DNA from 4 places in the Streptomyces poriticola genome. Region 1 is predicted to be linked to each of the others. Evidence: riboswitches for the same ligand, from Rfam matches in the RefSeq annotation. Region 1 holds a riboswitch; each other region holds the start of a gene.
The links. A riboswitch is a leader RNA that binds a small molecule or an ion and turns the genes downstream of it on or off. The one in region 1 is predicted to bind cyclic di-AMP.
Positions count from the first base shown of each region.

Region 2: another riboswitch for cyclic di-AMP. It lies ahead of V5O46_RS21630 (M23 family metallopeptidase); the one in region 1 lies ahead of V5O46_RS15205 (transglycosylase SLT domain-containing protein).
Region 3: another riboswitch for cyclic di-AMP. It lies ahead of V5O46_RS05560 (transglycosylase family protein); the one in region 1 lies ahead of V5O46_RS15205 (transglycosylase SLT domain-containing protein).
Region 4: another riboswitch for cyclic di-AMP. It lies ahead of V5O46_RS24110 (M23 family metallopeptidase); the one in region 1 lies ahead of V5O46_RS15205 (transglycosylase SLT domain-containing protein).

Region 1 covers NZ_JBAGKH010000008.1:164,813-170,239, reverse strand. The annotation lists gene V5O46_RS15220 (ABC transporter ATP-binding protein) at 1-85, opposite strand, end outside; gene V5O46_RS15215 (LolA family protein) at 276-1,478, opposite strand; gene V5O46_RS15210 (polyprenyl synthetase family protein) at 1,816-2,826, opposite strand; cyclic di-AMP (ydaO/yuaA leader) riboswitch at 3,423-3,591, shown strand; gene V5O46_RS15205 (transglycosylase SLT domain-containing protein) at 3,596-4,093, shown strand; gene V5O46_RS15200 (HAD family hydrolase) at 4,127-4,933, opposite strand; gene V5O46_RS15195 (GNAT family N-acetyltransferase) at 5,188-5,427, shown strand, end outside.
Region 2 covers NZ_JBAGKH010000019.1:13,356-18,782, reverse strand. The annotation lists gene V5O46_RS21650 (aspartate aminotransferase family protein) at 1-619, shown strand, start outside; gene V5O46_RS21645 (helix-turn-helix domain-containing protein) at 683-1,306, shown strand; gene V5O46_RS21640 (DUF6126 family protein) at 1,303-1,422, shown strand; gene V5O46_RS21635 (tyrosine-protein phosphatase) at 1,438-2,235, opposite strand; cyclic di-AMP (ydaO/yuaA leader) riboswitch at 2,707-2,864, shown strand; gene V5O46_RS21630 (M23 family metallopeptidase) at 2,869-3,846, shown strand; gene V5O46_RS21625 (SGNH/GDSL hydrolase family protein) at 4,070-4,855, shown strand; gene V5O46_RS21620 (TetR/AcrR family transcriptional regulator) at 5,075-5,427, opposite strand, start outside.
Region 3 covers NZ_JBAGKH010000003.1:104,250-109,676, reverse strand. The annotation lists gene V5O46_RS05575 (nucleoside triphosphate pyrophosphohydrolase) at 1-614, shown strand, start outside; gene V5O46_RS05570 (cytochrome P450 family protein) at 693-2,036, shown strand; gene V5O46_RS05565 (transglycosylase family protein) at 2,164-3,201, shown strand; cyclic di-AMP (ydaO/yuaA leader) riboswitch at 3,384-3,550, shown strand; gene V5O46_RS05560 (transglycosylase family protein) at 3,555-4,289, shown strand; gene eno (phosphopyruvate hydratase) at 4,515-5,427, shown strand, end outside.
Region 4 covers NZ_JBAGKH010000023.1:95,248-100,674, forward strand. The annotation lists tRNA gene V5O46_RS24100 (tRNA-Met) at 1-47, shown strand, start outside; gene V5O46_RS24105 (PP2C family protein-serine/threonine phosphatase) at 578-1,621, shown strand; cyclic di-AMP (ydaO/yuaA leader) riboswitch at 1,945-2,113, shown strand; gene V5O46_RS24110 (M23 family metallopeptidase) at 2,126-3,253, shown strand; gene V5O46_RS24115 (PrsW family intramembrane metalloprotease) at 3,325-4,728, opposite strand; gene trmB (tRNA (guanosine(46)-N7)-methyltransferase TrmB) at 4,784-5,427, opposite strand, start outside.

The DNA.
Region 1 (5,427 bases):
CGGCGAGCTGGCCACCGCGGTAACGCTTGGTGAGCGCGCGTGTGGCGATGACGGCATCACCCTCGCCCTCGCTCGGTTCGTCCATCGGCTCCCTCGCTACCCCGAGTACGGACGCTCGTCCTGCGTGCAGACGCGCCGCCCTGCGTACGGATACGCCGCCCTGCGTACAGACGCGCCGCCCTGCGTACGGACTCTCTTTTCCCTCCGTGCGGACGCTCCGCCCTCCGTACGGACTGGCGAACCGGTCGTCGGCCCCGGTTCGCCGGCCCGGACCGTCAGTTCCCGTTCGCCGCCTGGACCAGGGTGTCCTTGGTGACGGCGCCGACGTACACCTTGCCGTCCTCCGTGATCAGGGCGTTGATCAGGCGGGTCTTGAAGACCGTGCCCGAGCCGAAGGAACCGGTGACCTGGTCACCGAGCGAGTCCAGGAACCCGCCGAGGTCGCCGCCCGCGGAGGCCGTCGGCAGACCCTCGCCGCCGGTGTCGAAGGACGCGACCGCGTTCCAGCCCTCGCCTATGACGCTCAGGCCGTCGAAGCCCTTTGCCAGCTCCTCCTCCGACTTCTGGCCGTGCTCCGGCGCCTGGTCCTCCAGCGCGCCGTCCTCGGTGATCTTCGCGCCCTTGGGCGGCTCGAAGTCGAAGGTCGACGCGTCCGGCTTGGCGAAGCTCACCTGGGTGAAGCCCGCGTCGACCACGGCGGCGCCGCCGGCGGCCGGGGTCAGTGTGAACTTCAGCGGCATCCCGGTCCTGGCATCCACCGCCACGGTGATCGCGCCGACCGTGGTTCCGGACTGCTTGGGGTCGATCACGAGCCGGTACGCGTCCCGGCCGGCGACCTGCGCCGTGCCGTCCACGGTGACGGACGTGGTGTCGTCGACCGCCTTCAACGCCTCTTCGGCGAAGTCCTTCGGGGTGGCGGGCGGCTGCTCGTGCGACTCCTCGGCCTGGTCGGAGACAGTGGCGTGGTAGACCTCGTTGGACGCGCTGTCGTAGCCCCAGACGTCCTTGCCGTCGTGGATCAGGCTGTACTCGGCGGCGTCCTGGAGCACTGACACCTTCTGCCGGTCGGGTCCGTCGGCCGCGACCCGCAGCGTGTGGGTGCCGCTGGCCAGCTCCGTCAGCCGGGCCTGGGGATCGGCGGCGGAACCGCCGTCCTCGCCGGCGCCCAGGCCGCCGGACATCAGGCCGCTCTCCAGACCGCCGAGATCCGGGAGGCCGAGATCGGTGCTGATCTTCACCGTGCCGGACAGCTGCTCCACGTCCGACGTGGCGATCTTCTCGATGAGTTCCTGAGCGGTGATCTCCGGGAGGTCGGGGTCCCCGGAGTCGGCGAGCGCGGGAACGAGCCCGATCGTGGCGGCCGCCACGCCCATCACCGTGACCGGGACGACGTACCGTGCGGCCTTGCGCCGCCTCCCCGCCCGGCGCTCCTCGTCCTGTCCGGCGGTCTTGATGCCGTCGGATTCGTACGGTGCCATGTGTGCCCTACCTCCGTCGTCGGCGGCGGCTTTCTCGCGACCTCGCACTCGTCCACCCCTGAGCCGCCATTCTCACCCGAATCGGTGAGGAGTGGTGTTTTCCGTGGTGTCCATCCCACCAAATCCGCGCCGCAGAAGCGTCAGACCGCGGAGCCAACTGCGTGTACTGCTGGGGTATGACATGACGGCATGACACCTCCCCCGACCAGTAGGGGTCGTGTGACGCGCGCCACCCGCCCAGGCCGACGAACGGGCGAGTGGGGTAGACGGCGAGGAGGAGGGAGAGAAGGGGAGGGAAAGAGGAGGAAAGGGAGGAGAGGAAGAGAGGGGCGGGAGACTAACCGGCCCGGTGCACCACCGCGTCGCACAGTTCCACCAGCGCGGCCTTCGCGTCGCACTCCGGCAGCGGGGTCAGGGCGGCGCGGGCGTCCTCGGCATAGCGAACGGTGTCCCGCCGGGCCTGCTCCAGCGCGGGGTGGGCGCGCAGCAGGCGCAGTGCCTCCGCGTGGCGCCCGTCGTCGCTGAGGTCGGAGTCGAGCAGTTCGCACAGCGCGCGGTCCTCGGCGAGGCCCAGGCGGGCCGTCCGCTCCCGGAGCCGCAGCACCGGCAGGGTCGGGATGCCCTCGCGCAGGTCCGTGCCCGGGGTCTTGCCCGACTCGCGCGAGTCGGAGGCGATGTCCAGCACGTCGTCCGCGAGCTGGAAGGCGACGCCGAGCCGCTCGCCGTACTGGCTGATCACGTCCACCAGCCGCTCGTCGGCGCCGGACATCATCGCGCCGAACCGGCAGGACACCGCCACCAGCGAACCGGTCTTGCCGGCCAGCACATCCAGGTAGTGGTCGACCGGGTCGCGGCCGTCCTGGGGGCCGGCCGTCTCCAGGATCTGCCCGGTGACCAGCCGCTCGAACGCCAGCGCCTGCACCCGGACCGCCTCCGGTCCGAGGTCGGCGAGAATCTGTGAGGCCCGGGCGAACAGGAAGTCGCCGGTCAGGACGGCGACCGAGTTGCCCCAGCGAGTGTTCGCGCTGGCCACCCCGCGGCGGACGGCGGCCTCGTCCATCACGTCGTCGTGGTAGAGCGTGGCGAGGTGGGTCAGCTCCACGACGACGGCCGACGGCACGACACCGGGCGCGTACGGGTCACCGAACTGGGCCGCGAGCATCACGAGCAGCGGCCGGAACCGCTTGCCGCCGGCCCGCACCAGGTGCTGGGCGGCCTCGGTGATGAAGGGCACCTCGCTCTTGGTTGCCTCGAGCAACCCTTCCTCGACAGCCGCCAAACCGACCTGGACATCGGCTTCCAGAGCCTGGTCCCGCACGCTCAGCCCGAACGGCCCGACGACGGTCACGAGGGGTCTCCTGTCTGCTGGTGTCTACTGGCGGTTACCCGGCTTGTCGATAGGTCGCTGCCATCACTCGAGTCAGCGTATCCGGTCACGTTTCGATCACCGCTAGCGCCCACCGTTACAGGCCGGTCGGTATCGGATCATGAGCGGTATGTTTTCGATCAGGTGATATGGAGAGATTTTGATCGATACCGACCGGCGGGCGCGACCGCGACGCGCGGCCCGCCCAGGGCCCCGGCACCCCTCCCAACGCCCCCGGCCCCGCCGACGTCACCCATTCGACGCGCAATCGCACGATCCCGCCCACGAGTGGGCGGTTGACTCCTAGTTGGCTGTATTGCCCGATTTGCCGTAGATGCGATCGCGGGTGAGTTGGCTCACGCGAGCCTCTCGGCCCGGCAGTCACCTCGCCACTTACTCCTCCTTTACCTCGCAAGCCAGTTGACCCTTGGCGCCCACAAAGGATCAAGCACACCAAAAGCCTCGGATCATGGTCAAAGCGCTGCTTGTGTGAATCCTGCACTTGTTCCGGACATGTGCTCTCGCATACGTTCCCGGCCTGTCGGGCGGACGCCGAGTCCTGCCGCCGCCCGGACGGAACCCATCGACCGACCAACTCACGCACGGCAGGAGCGGGGGACCCAGGTAAGTCGCCGCGCCGGTCACCGACCGGAACGGCTCGGGGTGAAGCCACGCCCGTCAGGGCGCGGCCGGGCACCTCCCGCCCGAACCCGACAGCTCACCTCGCAGGCGTAGGAGAGGAATCCTTCACATGGCTGCCTTCGGCTCCCTTCGCCCCGCCCTGACCACCCGGACCTCGCGCCTCGCCCGCACGCTCGCCGTCGCCGGCACGGGCGCCGCCGTGCTCGCGCTGCCGCTCGTCGGCGCTACCACCGCCGCCGCCGCTCCCGCTGCCCCGGCGACCGTCACGACCGCGACGACGGCCTACTCCAACAACCTCGACGGCTGGATCCGCGAGTCGCTCGCCGTCATGGCGCAGCACGGCATCCCCGGCTCGTACAACGGCATCCACCGCAACATCATGCGGGAGTCGTCCGGTAACCCGTACGCCATCAACAACTGGGACATCAACGCGGCCAACGGCACCCCGTCCAAGGGCCTGCTCCAGGTCATCGACCCGACCTTCCGCGCCTACCACGTGCCCGGCACCTCCTGGGACCCGTACGACCCGGTCGCCAACATCACCGCCGCCTGCAACTACGCGGCCCACCGGTACGGCTCGATCGACAACGTCTACGGTCCGTACTGAGGCACCCCGGAGGCGCGGCAGGATTCCCCCTGATCACCGCCCGTACAGTCGCTCGAGGACGACGGCGATGCCGTCGTCCTCGTTCGACAGGGTGACCTCGTCGGCCACCGCCCGCAGTTCGGGATGTGCGTTGGCCATCGCCACACCGCGGTCCGCCCAGTCGAACATGGGGATGTCGTTGGGCATGTCACCGAAGGCGATGGTCTGTTCCGGGCTCAGCCCCAGCTGCGCGGCGGCCAGCGCCAGACCGGTCGCCTTGGTGATGCCGCAGGGCTGCAGCTCCACGGTCCCCGGCCCCGACATGGTGACCGTGGCCAGCGAACCGACCACCGCGCGCGCGGTGGCCGCCAATTCGTCGTCGGACAGGTCGGGATGGCGCAGCAGCACCTTGCTGATCGGTTCGGACCACAGATCCTCGCGCCGGCCGACCCGCACGGCGGGCAGCGTCGGGTGCGGCATCAGATACCCCGGCTCGATCAGTGTGAGCCCGTCGACGCCGTCCTGGTCGACGGCCGCGTACACCTGCCCCACCTCGGCCTCGATCTTGCCCAGCGCGGTCTCTGCCAGCTCCCGGTCCAGGGTGACCGACCACAGCAGACGGTCCGCCCGGGCGTCGTACAGCTGCGCTCCCTGACCGCACACCGCGAGCCCCTTGCAGCCGAGGTCGGCGAGGAGCGGCCGCACCCGGGGCGCCGGGCGGCCCGTCACCACCAGATGCCGCGCACCGGACCCGGTCACCCGCGTGAGCGCGGCGAGCGACCGATCGGAGACGGTGTCGTCGCCCCGGAGCAGGGTTCCGTCGAGATCGGTGGCGACGAGTGCATATGCGGTGGGGTCCATGATCAGAGAATACGGACATCGCGCCCCACCGACTCACCCACGGAACGCATGCGAAGCAGAACGCACGCGTGACGGTCAAGAACAGGTCCGCATCAGGACGTTTGTGTCCGAAAGCTATCGGATCACGGACTAAAGCCGGTTAAGGGCCTGTGCACCGATTGGCAACAACATGCTCCGCTACCTACCCTCCGGACGGCTCCGGCGGTACCTTCCTGTTTGTCCAGGGGGGACTTGATCGGGGGGTCGAGTTGAGCATGGGACGCGTACGTGTGCTGCGCCCGCACGAGCTGGGCGAGGGGGACCGGGAGCACTGGCGCGAACTGCGCGCCAAGTCGCAGGCGCCGCGGAACCCGTTCATGGAACCGGAGTTCACCGAGGCAGTGGGCCGGGTGCGGCCCGGGGCCCGGGTGGCGGTCCTGTACGACGGCCGGGAACCGGCCGGATTCCTGCCGTACGAGCGGGGTCCGCTGGGCCAGGGCCGCGCGATCGGCCTG
Region 2 (5,427 bases), on a different contig from region 1:
GGTCGAGCCCGACCTGGTCTGCGTGGCCAAGGCGCTGTCCGGGGGCTATGTCCCGGTGGGCGCCACGCTGGGCAGGGACTGGATCTTCAGGAAGGTGTACTCGTCGATGGACCGCGTCCTGGTCCATTCGGCGAGCTTCGGCTCCAACGCCCAGGCCATGGCCGCCGGGCTGGCGGTGCTGGCCGTGCTGGAGGACGAGCAGATCGTGGCCAACGCGGCGGCCACCGGCGCACTGCTGAGGTCCCGGCTGGCCGCGCTGGTGGACCGCTACGAACTGCTCTCCGAGGTGCGTGGCCGGGGGCTGATGATCGGCATCGAGTTCGGCAGGCCGCGGTCGATGCGGCTGCGCAGCCGCTGGTCCATGCTGCAGGCCGCGCGCAAGGGGCTGTTCGCACAGATGGTGGTCGCCCCGCTGATGCACCGGCACCGGATTCTCACCCAGGTCTCCGGAGACCAGATGGAGGTGATCAAGCTGATCCCGCCGCTGATCATCGGGGAGCGGGAGGTGGACCGGTTCGTGGACGCCTTCACCGAGGTCATGGAGGATGCCCACAGCGGTGGCGGGCTGCTGTGGGACTTCGGCAAGACCCTGGTCAAGCAGGCGGTGGCGAACCACTGAGAGGATTTTGCCTCTCGGGCAAGAAAATTGCCCCTGAGGCACTCGCTCGGGCTCAATGGACGTATGACCGTTTCCGAGCCCGACCCGCCGGACGGCCCCGCCGACGCGATGTCCGCGGTGGCACCGCAGCTGCGGGCCCTGCGCCGGCGGGCCGCCCTCACCCTGGAGGCCGCGGCCCGCGCGGCGGGACTGTCGCCGGCCCACCTCTCCCGGCTGGAGACCGGGCAGCGGCAGCCCTCGCTGCCCATGCTGCTCGGCCTGGCCCGGATCTACGGCACCACCGTCTCCGAGCTGCTCGGCGAGACCGCCGCGGACCGCGACGCCGTAGTGCGGGCCGCCGACATGGAGCCGGCCCCGGCGGGCGGCTGGACGTACTGGCAGGCCGGGGCGACCGGGCGCGGCATGCAGGCCCTGCGCGTCCATGTGCCGTACGGGACGCAGGGCGACATGGTGCGGGTGCACCCGGGCGAGGAGTGGCTGTATGTGCTGCGGGGCCGGCTGCGGCTGCACCTCGGTGACACCGTGCACCGGCTCGCTCCCGGCGACAGCGCGCACTTCGACTCGCTGACCCCGCACCGGATCGCCGCCCCGGACCCCGACGGCGTCGACCTGCTGTTCGTCCACACCCTGCTGCAGAGCCCCACGGCCGCGCTGTGCCTGGGCCGCACCACCGGAGAGATGCCATGAGCGACATGGAGGAGAAGTTCCCGCGGGCCCTGTGGGTGCGGCTGATCGTCTACATCGCCGTGGGGCATGTCTTCGCCGCCTTCGTCTATCTGCTCTTCGAGCTCGGGGCGAAGTGAGGGCCTTGGGCGGCCTCAGTCGAGGAGCCGCCCCCGCAGCCGCTCCCGGGTCTCCGGTGTGACGCCCAGCCCCTGCTCCAGATAGGCGTCGACGCCGCCCCAGGTCTCCTCGACGGTCTCGAAGGCCGCCGCCAGATACTCGGCCCGCGCGTCGAACAGGGGGCTGAGCAGCTCCATGACCTCGGGGGAGTAGGCGGAGGCGGAGCTGCTGCTGCGGTGCACCCGGTAGCGGCGGTGCTCGGCGCCGGACTTCAGATAGTCCTCGAGAACGGCCTCGCGCTCCACTCCCACGGCCAGCAGGGTCACCGCCACCGACAGGCCGGCCCGGTCCTTGCCGGCCGCGCAGTGCATCAGGGCGGGGACGCTGTCCTCGGCGAGCGAGTGCAGCACCTGGGAGTGCTCCGCCGTACGCTCCTTGACGATCATGCGGTAGGAGGCGATCATCCGGTCCGCGGCCCTTCCGTCCGCGAGGATGTCGCGGAGCTGGTCCAGATCGCCGTCGCGGACCATCTTCCAGAACTCGGCGCCGTCGGCCGGGTCGGACAGCGGCAGGTTCACATTGCGCACGCCGGGCAGCGCGATATCCGGGCCCTCGAGCTTCTGGTCGGCGGAGTTGCGGAAGTCGAAGATCGTGTGCAGGCCGAGGGCGCCGAGGAACGCGGCGTCCTCCGCCGTGGCGTGCGCCAGGTGCCCGCTGCGGAACAGCACGCCGTGCCGCACCCGGCGGCCGTCCTCGGTCGGCAGGCCGCCCACGTCACGGAAATTGCGCACACCGGCCAGCTCGGGCTCGGTCGACGGGACCTGCTGCGTCACGGGGGCTCCTCCCACTCCGCGCCGCCGGCGCTGATCGTCGGCGGCCACCGACTCGACGATACGGCATCTCTTGCCTGGGGCAATGAGTTGTCCACAGGCACGGCCCGGCCTCGGCGCCGGAGACATTCTTGTCGCGCTTTTCCATTCACATCCCATCTGGGCCTTCTGTCCGAATTAGCACCTTCATTCCAACTCGCTCTGGAATAAAGGAACCTGGAGTGCGGTCGCGTGAGGAGCGTCATATCCGTGACGGTGCGTTGTCCGTCATGTTCACGTAATTCACGTGCTTCTCAAGGGCTTTCGTGCATTGCGGCGGGCATCAAATCGACGGAGTGTTACCGCGGAAACCCGGGATGGATCAAGCAAATACCGCGTATCGGGAAACCCCTGCTTGTTCCTGTGCGTCTTGGTCCCTTACGTTCACGACCGATCCGGACGGACGCCTAATCCTGCCGCCGACCGGACTTTCGCACCCACCCGACACCCGTACCCGGCAGGAGCGGGGGACCCACAGGAATCACCGCCTGTTCCGGTCTCCGGAACGGCTAGGGGTCAAGTCGTGCCGCGGCACGGCCGGGCATCTCCAGCCCGAACCCGACAGCTCACCTCGCAGGCGCCGGAGAGGAATTCGCCATGCCCGCCAGGGGTAAGCACCGTCGCACCAGGACCCAGCGTCTGACCCGCACCATCGCCGTCGCCGGAACCGGTGGCGCCGCGCTCGCGCTGCCGCTCATCGGCGCCGTGAGCGCCCACGCGGCCCCCGCGCAGTCCGTTGCCGAGAAGGCGCCGCAGTCGCTCTCGGCGGCCCAGCAGCAGGTCGCCTCGAACAACTCCGGGAAGAACTCGGAGAAGTCGTCGGAGAAGCACACCTACACCGTGCGCGCCGGCGACTGGCTCTCGAAGATCGCCGACAGGTACGACGTCACCGGCGGCTGGCAGCAGCTGTGGGCCGACAACCTCCAGGCCATCGGCGAGGACCCGTCCCTCATCCACCCGGGTCTGAAGCTCTCCGTCGGCGGACCGGCCGAGGCGGGTGCCGCCGAGTCGTCCGCTCCGAAGGCCGCCGAGGCCGCCGAGCCGTCGGCCCCGAAGCAGGCCGAGAAGGCCGAGAAGACCGAGACCGCGCAGAAGGCGGAGCAGGCCCCGGCCGAGAAGTCCTCCTCCGAGGGCGCGGCTGCGCAGTCCGCCGGCACCGCGAGTGCCTCGGGTTACGTGTCCCCGGTGCCGGGCGGCACCATCGGCACCCCCTACCACCAGACCGGCAGCATGTGGTCCAGCGGCTACCACACCGGCACCGACTTCGTCGTCCCGACCGGCACCTCCCTGAAGGCCGTCGGCGCCGGCACCGTCGTCTCCGCCGGCTGGGCCGGTGCGTACGGCAACCAGGTCGTCATCAAGCTCGCCGACGGCTACTACGCCCAGTACGCCCACCTGTCCTCGCTCTCCGTCTCCACCGGTCAGTCCGTGACCGCGGGGCAGCAGGTCGGCCTGTCCGGCTCGACCGGCAACTCCACCGGTCCGCACCTGCACTTCGAGATCCGCACCACGCCGAACTACGGCTCCGACGTGGACCCGATCGCCTACCTGCGCTCGCACGGCGTCTCCCTCTGACGCCCGAGGCACGCACGCCCGAAGGCCGGACCCCGATCCCCGGGTCCGGCCTTCGCCGTTCCCGCGTTCCCGGGCGGGGACGCTGCGCTATTCCGGAGTTGACCAAGCCTTGGCAGTGGCCTTTCTCACCGCTCGTCAACCCCTGCCTACGGTCGCGTAGGTCACATTCCAGGGTGAATCATGGTCCGGCGTGGCAGACGATTCGAAGAGTGACAGCAGATCAGTGATCGGGTCGTACGTGTCGGTGGGGGACAGCTTCACCGAGGGCGTCGGCGATCCCGGCCCCGACGGGGCGTTCGTCGGCTGGGCCGACCGCCTCGCCGTCCTGCTCGCCGACCGGCGGCCCGAAGGCGAATTCACCTACACCAACCTCGCCGTGCGCGGAAGGCTGCTCGACCAGATCACGACGGAGCAGGTCCCGCGGGCGGTCGAACTCGCCCCGGACCTGGTCTCGTTCTGCGCGGGCGGCAACGACATCATCCGGCCCGGCACCGACCCGGACGAGGTCGCGGAGCGGTTCGAGCGGGCGGTCGCCGCGCTGACCACGGTGGCCGGCACCGTCCTGGTGACGACCGGCTTCGACACCCGGGGCGTGCCCGTCCTCAGGCATCTGCGCGGCAAGATCGCCACCTACAACGGGCATGTGCGCGCCGTCGCCGACCGGTACGGCTGCCCCGTGCTCGACCTGTGGTCCCTGCGGAGCGTGCAGGACCGCCGGGCCTGGGACGCCGACCGCCTGCACCTGTCGCCCGAGGGGCACACGCGCGTGGCCCTCCGCGCCGGCCAGGCGCTCGGGCTGCCGGTCCCCGCCGACCCGGAGCAGCCCTGGCCGCCGCTCCCGCCGCGCGGCGCGCTCGATGTCCGCCGGGACGACGTCCACTGGGCGCGCGAGTACCTGGTGCCCTGGATCGGGCGGCGCCTGCGCGGCCAGTCCTCCGGCGACCATGTGACCGCCAAGGGCACGCTGTCGCCGGACGACATCAGGAGCCGGATCGCCCCGGTGGCCTGACCACACCGGCTCACCCCGGGTCAGCGGCGAACGCGGCCCCCTCGGCGGTCGCCGGGGGCCGGCACGAACAGAACCCCCTCGGCGCCGCCGGCCGGCGCGAGCACTGCGTACTCCACGCCGCCGGGAGCCGGGGCCCGGGTCGCGGGTCGCGCACACACCGTCCCCGGTGGGCGGGGCTCTCGCCGTGGCCCCCCGTCCGGAGCCGGGCGTGCGTCGCGCTCACCGCGCAGCCGTGGTCCAGGCCTTCTGCTCCACCTCCAGCTCACGGGCGAGCGCCTCGTCCACCCACGACTGCGCGCGCGCCCGGGACACCGTGCCGCCGTACGCCGTCAGCTGCACGGCCAGCCCGTCCAGCAGGGCCGTCAGACGCAGGGCGGAGCCGGCCGGGTCCGGGCAGGGGAACTCGCCCGCGGCCACGCCCTCGGTGATGACCTCGGTCAGCGCGGCTTTCCACTGAGCGTCGAGATCCCGCGCGACCTCGCGCAGCGCGGGCTCGCGCTGGGCCGCCGCCCAGCTCTCGATCCACAGCCGCCAGCCCTTGGCCTGGCCGGTGGGGGCGTACCAGCGGACGG
Region 3 (5,427 bases), on a different contig from region 1:
TGCTCGACCTCGTGCAGGTGATGGACCGCATCCGCGCCGAGTGCCCCTGGTCGTCCCGGCAGACCCACAAGGGTCTGGCCAAGTACGGCATCGAGGAGGCCTACGAGCTCGTCGAGGCGATCGAGGACGGTGACCGGGAGGAACTGCGCGAGGAGCTGGGTGACGTCCTGCTCCAGGTGATCTTCCACGCCCGTATCGCCGAGGAGGACGGGGAGGCGCCGTTCTCCATCGACGACGTCGCGGGCGGCATCGTCACCAAGCTGATCCACCGCCACCCGCATGTCTTCGGCGACGAGACGGCCACCACTCCCGAGGAGGTCAAGGAGCACTGGCGGCGCACCAAGGCGGTGGAGAAACAGCGCTCCTCCGTCACCGAGGGCATCCCGCTCGGCCAGCCCGGCCTGGCCCTCGCCGCCAAGCTCGCCTCCCGGGTCCGCACGGCGGGCCTGGACGTCCCGCTGCCCCCGGTCGAAGGCATCGGATACGAACTGCTCGCCCTCGCCGTCCGAGCCGAATCCGCGGGCGTGGACCCGGAGGCAGCCCTGAGAGCGGCAGCACGCGCGTACCGGGACGCGATCCGAGAGAGCGAGGAGGAGAATCCCGGAGAGGACTGAGGAGGAGAGTCCGGGAGAGGACCAGGCACTGCCCGGACCGGCGGACGGGGTGTCTGTCCTGCCGGTTACCGTCGAAGGGTGACCGACCAGCACCAGCCCCACGCCTCCGGCGACACCCCCGCCCCCGACCTCTTCACCTGGGAGTTCGCGAGCAACCCCTACCCTGCCTACGCCTGGCTGCGCGAGCACGCGCCCGTGCACCGCACCCGGCTGCCCAGTGGGGTCGAGGCCTGGCTGGTCACTCGGTACGCCGATGCCAAGCAGGCGCTGGCCGACCCGGGGCTGTCCAAGAACCCCGCGCATCACGACGAGCCCGCGCACGCCAAAGGCAAGACCGGCATCCCCGGCGAGCGCAAGGCCGAGCTGATGACGCACCTGCTCAACATCGACCCGCCGGACCACACCCGGCTGCGCCGGCTGGTCAGCAAGGCGTTCACACCGCGGCGCGTCGCCGAGTTCGCGCCCCGCGTGCAGGAGCTCGCCGACGGCCTCATCGACCGGTTCGCCGCCCGCGGGTCCGCCGACCTCATCCACGAGTTCGCCTTCCCGCTTCCCATCTACGCCATCTGCGACCTGCTCGGTGTCCCGCGCGAGGACCAGGACGACTTCCGGGACTGGGCGGGCATGATGATCCGGCACGGGAAGGGGCCCCGCGGCGGGGTCGCTCGGTCGGTCAAGAAGATGCGCGGCTATCTCGCCGAACTCATCCACCGGAAGCGGGAGGCCCTGCCCACCGAACCCGGGCCCGGCGAGGACCTCATCTCGGGGCTCATCCGCGCCTCCGACCACGGCGAGCACCTCACCGAGAACGAGGCCGCAGCCATGGCCTTCATCCTCCTCTTCGCCGGCTTCGAGACCACCGTCAATCTCATCGGCAACGGCACCTACTCGCTGCTCACCCACCCCGGTCAGCGTGCCCGTCTGCAGCGCTCGCTTGCCGCCGGCGAGCGCGGCCTGCTGGAGACCGGCGTCGAGGAACTCCTGCGCCACGACGGCCCGGTGGAGCTCGCCACCTGGCGGTTCGCCACCCGCCCGCTCACCGTCGGCGGACAGGACATCGCTGCCGGCGACCCCGTGCTCGTCGTGCTGGCCGCCGCCGACCGGGACCCTGAGCGGTTCGCGGACCCCGACACCCTCGATCTGTCCCGCCGGGACAACCAGCACCTCGGGTACGGCCATGGCATCCACTACTGCCTCGGCGCCCCGCTCGCCCGGCTGGAGGGCCAGACCGCGCTCGCCACCCTCCTCACCCGGCTTCCCGATCTGCGCCTCGACGCCGATCCGGCCGAACTGCGCTGGCGCGGCGGGCTCATCATGCGCGGACTGCGCACCCTGCCCGTGTCCTTCACCCCGCCCGAGGCAGCGGTCGCCCCGCAGACCCACGACGCCCGAAGCAAACGTGACACACGCTCAGCTCTGTGATCTTCACGTGATCTGCGCGGCATGAACTTGTGACAAGTGATCGTCTGCCGATACGTTCACGGATCAGCGCGGCGACCGAGCCCCAGCCCGTCGCGCCGTTCCGTGCTGTCTCGCGAAAGGTCTCCGCATGCTCTCCGGGAACGGTCGTCACCGTCGCCCCCGCCAGGCCCCGGCCCTCGTCGTCGCGGCCGGAGTGACCGGCTCCGCCATCGCGATCCCGCTCCTCGGAGCCTCCGGCGCCGGCGCGGCCGACGGCACGACCTGGGACCGTGTCGCCGAGTGCGAGACGGGCGGCGCATGGAGCCAGAACAGCGGCAACGGCTACTACGGCGGACTCCAGCTGTCCCAGGAGCACTGGGAGACCTACGGCGGCCTCGACTACGCCTCCAGCGCCGACACGGCCAGCCGCTCCCAGCAGATAGAGATAGCCGAGAAGGTGCTCGCGGCCGAGGGCATCGCCGCCTGGCCGACCTGCGGACTGCTCGCCGGACTGGAGAACGACTCCTCCACGGGGGCCGGCGGCGGCACCGCGAGTGACGGACCGTCGGACGGGACGCCGGCCGGCTCGCCCACCGCGGACGCCTCGGGCACGCCCGGGACCGCCCCCGGTGCGGACAAGACCCCGGACCCGGGCGCGGAGGGCGCGGGGCCCGGCACGTCGGACCCGGCGGCCGAGCCCTCGTCCCCGTCCGCCGACCCGGCAGCCGGAGCGGATGAATCGGCCGAGTCCGACACATCCCCCGTATCCCCCGTATCCCCTGAATCCTCCGCGCCGACCGATCCGGCCACCACAAAGCGCGACGACTCGGACAACTCCGGGCAGAGTGAGGGTGCTTCGGACCCGGGCGCCACCGATCGGCCCGGCGCCGGCCGGCACCGGGGTGACAGTGCCGACGAGGGCGCCGACACGGCCGCCGGGGACGGCCGCACCGGCGAGTCGTCCGGCCGGCACGCCTCGCGCGACGGCGCCGCGGCGCGGGAGGCGGCGGACGGCACGTACACCGTCCGGTCCGGCGACAGCCTGTGGCTCATCGCCGACTCCCTTGAGCTGGGCGGCGGGTGGTCCGCGCTCTACGCCGCCAACGAGGATGTCGTCGGCGCCGACCCCGACCACATCCTGCCCGGTCAGACGCTTGCAGTCGGGGGCGAAACGGGCGAAAAGTAGCGGGAGTTCACGTCACGGTTCGGCCTGAATGTCCGTTTTAAATGCCGTGAGAGATAGGTCTCAGAAGCCCTGATCGTCTTTGAAAATCCGCGGAGCGCGTGTCTACGGTCAGGACCGCTCGCCATCGCGGGCCCCGGCTGCCGCAACGCCGAATCCTGCCAGCGGCCGTCCGGGAACAGTCGTCGCGTCAAGCGCCGTAGGCAGGAGCGGGGGACCCAAGGTAAGTGCCGTACCGGGCAGTCGAGCCCGAGCGGCTTGGGGTGAAGCCGAGTCCCGTCAGGGACCCGGCCGGGCAATTCCACCGGCCCGAACCCGACAGCTCACCTCGCAGGCGTCGGTGAGGGGATCCATCCATGCTGTTCTCCGGCAAGGGCAAGCACCGTCGTCCGTCCAAGACCGCTCGCGCCATCGCCGCCGTCGGCGTCACCGGCGCCGCCGCCGTCGCCGCCCCGCTGATGGCGGCCGGCAACGCCTCCGCCGCCACCGCCGCCGAGTGGGACGCCGTCGCCCAGTGCGAGTCCGGCGGCAACTGGTCCATCAACACCGGCAACGGCTACTACGGCGGCCTGCAGTTCTCCGCCTCCACCTGGGCCGCGTTCGGCGGTACCCAGTACGCCGCCACCGCCGACCGGGCCACCAAGGCGCAGCAGATCGAGATCGCCGAGAAGGTCCTCGCGGGCCAGGGCAAGGGCGCCTGGCCGGTCTGCGGCACCGGCCTGTCCAGCACCCCGTACAGCGGCGGCGGTGCCGAGGCCGGCTCCGGCAGCACCTCGACCGCGCCGTCCGAGTCCCGCGAGAGCGAGCAGAAGGCCTCCCGCTCGCAGGAGCGCCCGGCCGCCGAGCCGACGCAGCCGGCCGCGAAGGCGGACAAGGCCGAGAAGGCCGAGAAGAAGACCGTCACCACCCCGGCCGGCGAGACGGTCGCCAAGGGCGACGGTGAGTACAAGGTCGTCAAGGGTGACACGCTCAGCGGTATCGCCGCGGAGCACGGCGTCGAGGGCGGCTGGCAGAAGCTGTTCCAGCTCAACGACGACATCGTCGACGACGCCGACCTGATCTACCCGGGTCAGCAGCTGCACCTGAAGTAAGCGGCGGCGTCCCGCAGTCTCCCCGCCCCGGTGCGTCTCCCCCCGTGCGCACCGGGGCGGGGTTTTTTCCTGGACATCATTTGTTTCGTCCGGAAACAATTTTCTCTCGGTTCTGTCCAACGGGTGGTCGGGCGGCCGGCCGCCGCCCGGAGCCGGTTAGGCTCATGTCGCAGCACCCCACCCGTGGTCCTGCTGACCCGCGTCACATCCAAGAAGGAGATGCTCGTGCCGTCCATCGACGTCGTCGTAGCCCGGGAAATCCTGGACTCCCGAGGCAACCCCACGGTCGAGGTCGAGGTCGGCCTCGACGACGGCAGCACGGGTCGTGCCGCCGTCCCGTCCGGTGCCTCCACCGGTGCCTTCGAGGCCATCGAGCTCCGCGACGGTGACACCAACCGCTACCTGGGCAAGGGCGTCGAGAAGGCCGTCCTCGCCGTCATCGAGCAGATCGGCCCGGAGCTGGTCGGCTACGACGCCACCGAGCAGCGCCTGATCGACCAGGCCATGTTCGACCTGGACGCCACCGACAACAAGGGCTCCCTCGGCGCCAACGCCATCCTCGGCGTGTCGCTCGCCGTCGCCCACGCCGCCTCCGAGGCGTCCGACCTGCCGCTCTTCCGCTACCTGGGCGGCCCCAACGCGCACCTGCTGCCGGTGCCGATGATGAACATCCTGAACGGCGGCGCCCACGCCGACTCCAACGTGGACATCCAGGAGTTCATGATCGCCCCGATCGGCGCGGAGTCCTTCTCCGAGGCCCTGCGCTGGGGCACCGAGGTCTACCACACGCTGAAGAAGGTGCTGAAGGCCAAGGGCCTGTCCACCGGTCTCGGCGACGAGGGCGGCTTCGCCCCGAACCTGGACTCCAACCGTGCCGCCCTCGACCTGATCATCGAGGCCATCAAGGAGGCCGGCTACACCCCCGGCGAGCAGGTCGCCCTGGCCCTGGACGTGGCCGCCACCGAGTTCTACAAGGACGGCGTCTACGTCTTCGAGGGCAAGGAGCGCACCGCCCAGGAGATGACGTCGTACTACGCGGAGCTGGTCGACGCCTACCCGCTGGTCTCCATCGAGGACCCGCTGAACGAGGAGGACTGGGAGGGCTGGCAGACCATCACCGCCGAGCTCGGTGACAAGG
Region 4 (5,427 bases), on a different contig from region 1:
CTGGGCTCATAACCCAGAGGTCGCAGGTTCAAATCCTGTCCCCGCTACTGAAGGCCGACGGCCGGGATCCATGAGGATCCCGGCCGTCGGTGCGTTCGGGGTTGCCTGTCGTCTCGGAGCTCCCTGTCATCCGGTCGGCCCTCACCGGTCGCTTCCCGCCCCGGGTCCGGCAACCCTGGACGAGCGGGATCGGGAGCGGCGCAGCCGTACGGGCGTGGCGGGAGACGAGCGAGTGGTGCGGCCTGGTGAGCTGGAGCTTCCCCGAGACACGCCCACCACCGACCCTGCGGACGGTGCGGCACGTACGGCGGGTTCGGCGGGTACGGCGGGTTCGGCGCGTGAGGGACGCAGAGGGCGGGCGGGACGCACAGGGTGGGTCCGACGTGCAGAGCGGGCCGGCGGCCGCACAAGGCGTAGCGGGTGTACGGGGCGTGGGGTGCGCGCAGACCGCACGGGCCGCACGGACCGCACGGGCCGCACGGACCGCACGGGCCGAACGGACCGAACGGACCGAACGGACCGAACGGGCCGTCCTACGGAGCCCGCGTGGCGGCGAGGCCCGCACGCCCGCACCCTCGTGCGGCTGCTGCCCGGACTGCTGATCGTGGCCGGCGCCGGGTACGACATCCTCACCCCGCGCGACTTCACCGCTGCGCCCCTCTACACGGCCGCGCCGCTGACCGCCGCCCCGATCTGCTCGCGGCGCGGCACCGTCCTCACGGGGGCGGTGACCGTCGCCGTGGTGATCATGCTGCAGCTCTCGCTGGGCGCGGCGCACCGGAACGGCTCCCTCACGGAGCTGGTCACCATCGCCACGGTCGCCGCCCTCGCCGTGCTCGTCAACGCCTACGTCCGCCGCACCGGCGAGCGGCTCGCCTCCGCTCGAGAGATCGCCGAGGCCGCTCAGCGCGCAGTGCTGCCCGTGCCCGCCGAGCGGGTCGGCGGCTTCGAGATCGCGGCCCGGTACGAGGCCGCCCAGGCGGACGCGTACATCGGCGGCGACCTGTACGCGGTGCAGGACACCCCGCACGGAGTGCGGCTCGTCGTGGGCGACGTACGCGGCAAGGGGATGGGCGCGGTGGCGGCGGTGGCCGTGGTGATCGGGGCGTTCCGGGAGGCCGCCGAGCAGGAGGCGACGCTGGAGGCGGTGGCGCAGCGGCTGGAACGGGCGCTGGCCCGGGAGGGCACCCGGCGCGCGGGGATGGACGACTCCGAGGGCTTCACCACCGCCGTCCTGGCCGAACTCCCGCACGGCGACGGCGTCGTGCGGCTGCTCAACCGCGGCCACCCGCCACCGCTGCTGCTGCGCAGCGACGGCACGCTGCGCACGCTGGCCGCCGGTGAGGCCGCGCTGCCGCTCGGCATGGGTGAGCTGGGCGCGTGGCCCGACCGCGCCCACGAATCGGCCTTCCCCGGTGGCGCCACGCTGCTGCTGCACACCGACGGGCTGTCCGAGGCCCGTGACGCACGCGGGGAGTTCTACGATCCCGGGGAGCGGCTCGCCGGGCGGGTCTTCCGGCGTCCCGGCGAACTGCTCGACGCCCTCGCGGACGATGTACGCCGGCACTCGGGAGGCGGGACCACGGACGACATGGCACTGCTGGCCGTACGGCGGCCGTGAGTTCGCCCGGTCCCCCTGGCGGGCCTCCGGGCCGCGGGTCTCCGGGCCGCTGGCCGCGGTTCTCCTTGATCATTGTCACGAGTGGTGACCGGACGAGCGCCCTCCGCATAACAACTGACACACTGTCAGGTGTTGAACAATGAACAGTCGGTGTACGGGGTCCGCCGAGGCGGGGTCAACTCGCCCGGTTTTCACCGATCGTGAGGCATGCGTCCGTGGCGAAATCGTTAATGATCAAGAGGAACAGCTTGGAATATGAGGCTCGGGTCTATTAACGTTCGATAACGCAGCGCGGTCGTCCCAGCCGTCACAGAAGGCGGCTCCGTGCGCACGCGCCGAATTCTGCGCAGAGATGCACAGGAACCGGGGAACCACCACCTTGGGGTGAATCGGGCGTATCGGGCCGTGGAGTCACGGACTTGTGTACGCGCGTAGGAGACCTTCCTGCTCCGAACCCGTCAGCTAACCCGGTAGGCGGAGAAGGAAGGAAAGGAGTACGCCCACGTGGCGTCCAACCGGCCTGCCCCCGAGGCCCCGTTCGTGCCGAGTCAGCGCGACGGCGACACCTTCGTCCAGCGTGACGCCGACGCGTTCGCCCAGCCCGACGGCAATCCGTTCGTCCAGCGGGACGGCGACACCCTCACCCAGCGGGACGGCGACACCTTCGTCTACGGCGCCCGCCGCACCGACGAGGGTCCCTGGGACGAGTGGAACCCCACCGCGGAGACCGTCCGCCCGGTCCGCGGTCGGCACCGCGTGGCCAAGCAGCGCGGCGGACTCGCCCGCAGCTCCACCGTCCTGGGCGTCGGCGTCATAGCAGCGGTCGGCGCGGGCGGTATGGCCAGCGCGCAGACCGGCAAGCCGCCGGTGTCGATCTCCATGCCCGACCTGCCCAACGTCGGCTCCCTCATCTCGGACGAGGAAGAGGCCCCCAAGGGCTCCGCGACGCCGCTCAGCACCATCGGCGTGACCTCGACCGACACCGATGAGGGCGCCGCCGACGCCGGTGAGGCACTGCGGGCCCGGATCATCGCGCAGGCCGAGCAGCAGCAGGACCAGGTCGAGAGCAAGGCCGCCGCCGAGGCCAAGGCCGCGGCCGAGAAGAAGGCCGCGGAGGCCGCCGCCAAGGCGGCCAAGGAGGCGGAGGCCAAGGCCGCCGCCGCGAAGAAGAAGGCCGAGGAGGAGGCCCGCAAGAAGGCCGAGGCCGAGCGGCTGGCGCAGCTCGCCAAGCAGTACACGCTGCCGACCTCCTCATACACCATCTCCTCCAGCTTCGGACAGGCCGGCGCCTACTGGTCCTCCGGCTACCACACCGGCCTGGACTTCGCCGCGCCGACCGGCACCCTGCTCAAGGCCGTGCACAGCGGCACGATCACGTCCGCCGGCTGGGACGGCTCCTACGGCTACAAGACCGTGCTCACCCTCGACGACGGCACCGAGATCTGGTATGCCCACCAGTCCTCGATCAGCGTCAGCGTCGGCCAGAAGGTCACCACCGGCGACGTCATCGGCCGGGTCGGCGCCACCGGCAACGTGACCGGCGCCCACCTCCACCTGGAGGTGCACCCCGGCGGGTCCGCCTCCGGCATCGACCCGATGGCCTGGCTGCAGAGCAAGGGCCTCACCCCCTGACGGCGGCCCCTCCGCCACGGGAGGGCACAGCTACCGACTGCCGGCGGTCCTGACGGCGATCCCCCCCGACGTCAGGGCTGCCGGTTCATCGGTACCGGCCCTGTTTGGTTCACGGGTACCGGCCAGGAGCCGTACGGCTGGTGCGGCGGCCGGTGCGCGGGTGCCGGAGCCCACTGAACCGCACCCCACGGCTGAACGGGAATCCACGGCACGGGCGGTGCGGTGGCACGGGCCGCATGGTCGAGCGCGGGGCCGGCTGCCGCCCTGCGGTGCCACAGGGCGTCCAGCAGCTGCCGCTCCCGCACCGTGAAGTCGGCGCCCGCCCTGCCCCGGCGGCCCCGGTGCCGGAGGAGGGCCAGCGAGGTCGCGTACGACTCGTACTCCGCGAGCGTCCGCGCCGCCTCCCTCCCGCCGAGATGCCGCGCGTGATCGCGGGCGATGCGCCGGGCCCGCATCGACCCCAGGGCGAGCGGCTCGGCGGGCGCCAGCCATCCGGCCGCGACATACGCGGGCAGCTCGGCGCGTACGGTGCTCAGTTCGCGCTGGCGGGTCCAGATCAGCAGCCAGGTCAGCAGCCCGAACGCGGGCACCATGAACGCGGCGTACACCGCGAAGAAGCCGTACTCCCCGAACGACGCCGAACCGTTCCACAGTGCGTGCAGGCCCATCGCGAGCAGCAGACCGGCGAGCGGGAGCAGTACCCGGCCGATCCGCCGGACGCGCCGGCCGCCGGAGTCGGCGCCGGCGGAGAGCGCGGCGAAGCCGAAGCCGATGCCGGTGAGGACCGTGAAGAGCGGGTGCGCGAACGGCGACATCACGATGCGGACGAAGAACGTCGCCGCGGTGACCGAGGCGATGCCCCGGTCGCCGCTGAGCTGGTCGGTGCCGAAGGCGGTGCCGAGGTAGAGGATGTTCTCGGTGAAGGCGAAGCCGGTGGCGGTGACACCGGCGATGACGACGCCGTCGAGGACGCGGGTGAAGTCCCGTCTGCGGAAGAGGAAGACCAGCAGCACGGCGGCCGCCTTCGCGGTCTCCTCGACGACCGGGGCTATCACCGTGGTGCCGAGGGTGTCGGCACTGGCCGGATCGGCGGTGGCGGTGGCTATCCAGCGGGTCGCGAAGCTGTTGGCGACGATCGCCATCAGCGCGGCGGCGAAGGCGCCCCACGCGAACGAGAACAGCAGGTTGCGCCAGGGACCGGGGTCGACCCGGTCCAGCCAGCGGAACGCGGCCAGCAGCAGGGGGACCGGGAGGACGGCGAGGCCCAGCCCGACCAGGAAGCCCTCCGTGCCGGTCTCCTGGCGCACCAGGGCAAGGATCACCAGGCCGGAGAGGGCGAGCAGAGTGATCAGCGCGCCGTACCGCACGAAGGCGCGCTGCCACCATCGCGACTGGGCCGGACACCCGGGGCCGGCGGGATCGGTGGGGCCAGCGGGACTGGTGAGACCAGCGGGGCTGGTGGGGCTGATGGCCACGGCATCGACCCTTACGAGACGGGGGCGCCGCCCGCCGCAGCGGGCGGGGCCGGCTTCAGGAACCGGTGCGGTGTACGCGGCGGAAGAGCAGGTCGTTCACCACATGACCCTTGTCCAGTCCCTGGCCCTCGAAACGGGTCTGCGGGCGGTGGGCGGGACGGGGCGCGAAGCCGCCGTCGGGACGGGTGTTCTCGAAGTCGGGATGTGCGGTGAACACCTCGAGCATGTGCTCGGCGTACGGCTCCCAGTCGGTGGCGCAGTGGGCGACGGCACCGGGCCTGAGCCGGGACGCGGCCAGCGTGAGGAACTCCGGCTGGATCAGCCGGCGTTTGTGGTGCCGCTTCTTGGGCCAGGGGTCGGGGAAGTAGACGCGGAGCCCGTCCAGGGAGTCGGGGGTGAGCATCTCGCGGAGCAGGATGATCGCGTCGCCGTTGCCGACCCGGACGTTGGTCAGGCCCTTGCGGTCGGCGAGGTTGAGGAGGCTGCCCTGGCCGGGGGTGTGGACGTCCACGGCCAGGATGTTGGTGTCCGGGTCGGCGGCGGCCATCTCGGCGGTGGCCTCGCCCATGCCGAAGCCGATCTCCAGGACGACGGGGTTGCTGTTGCCGAAGAGGTCGGAGGGGTCGATGACGCTCTGGCCGTCGATGTCCAGGCCCCACTTGGGCCACAGCCGCTGCAGTGCGTCCGCCTGGCTGGTGG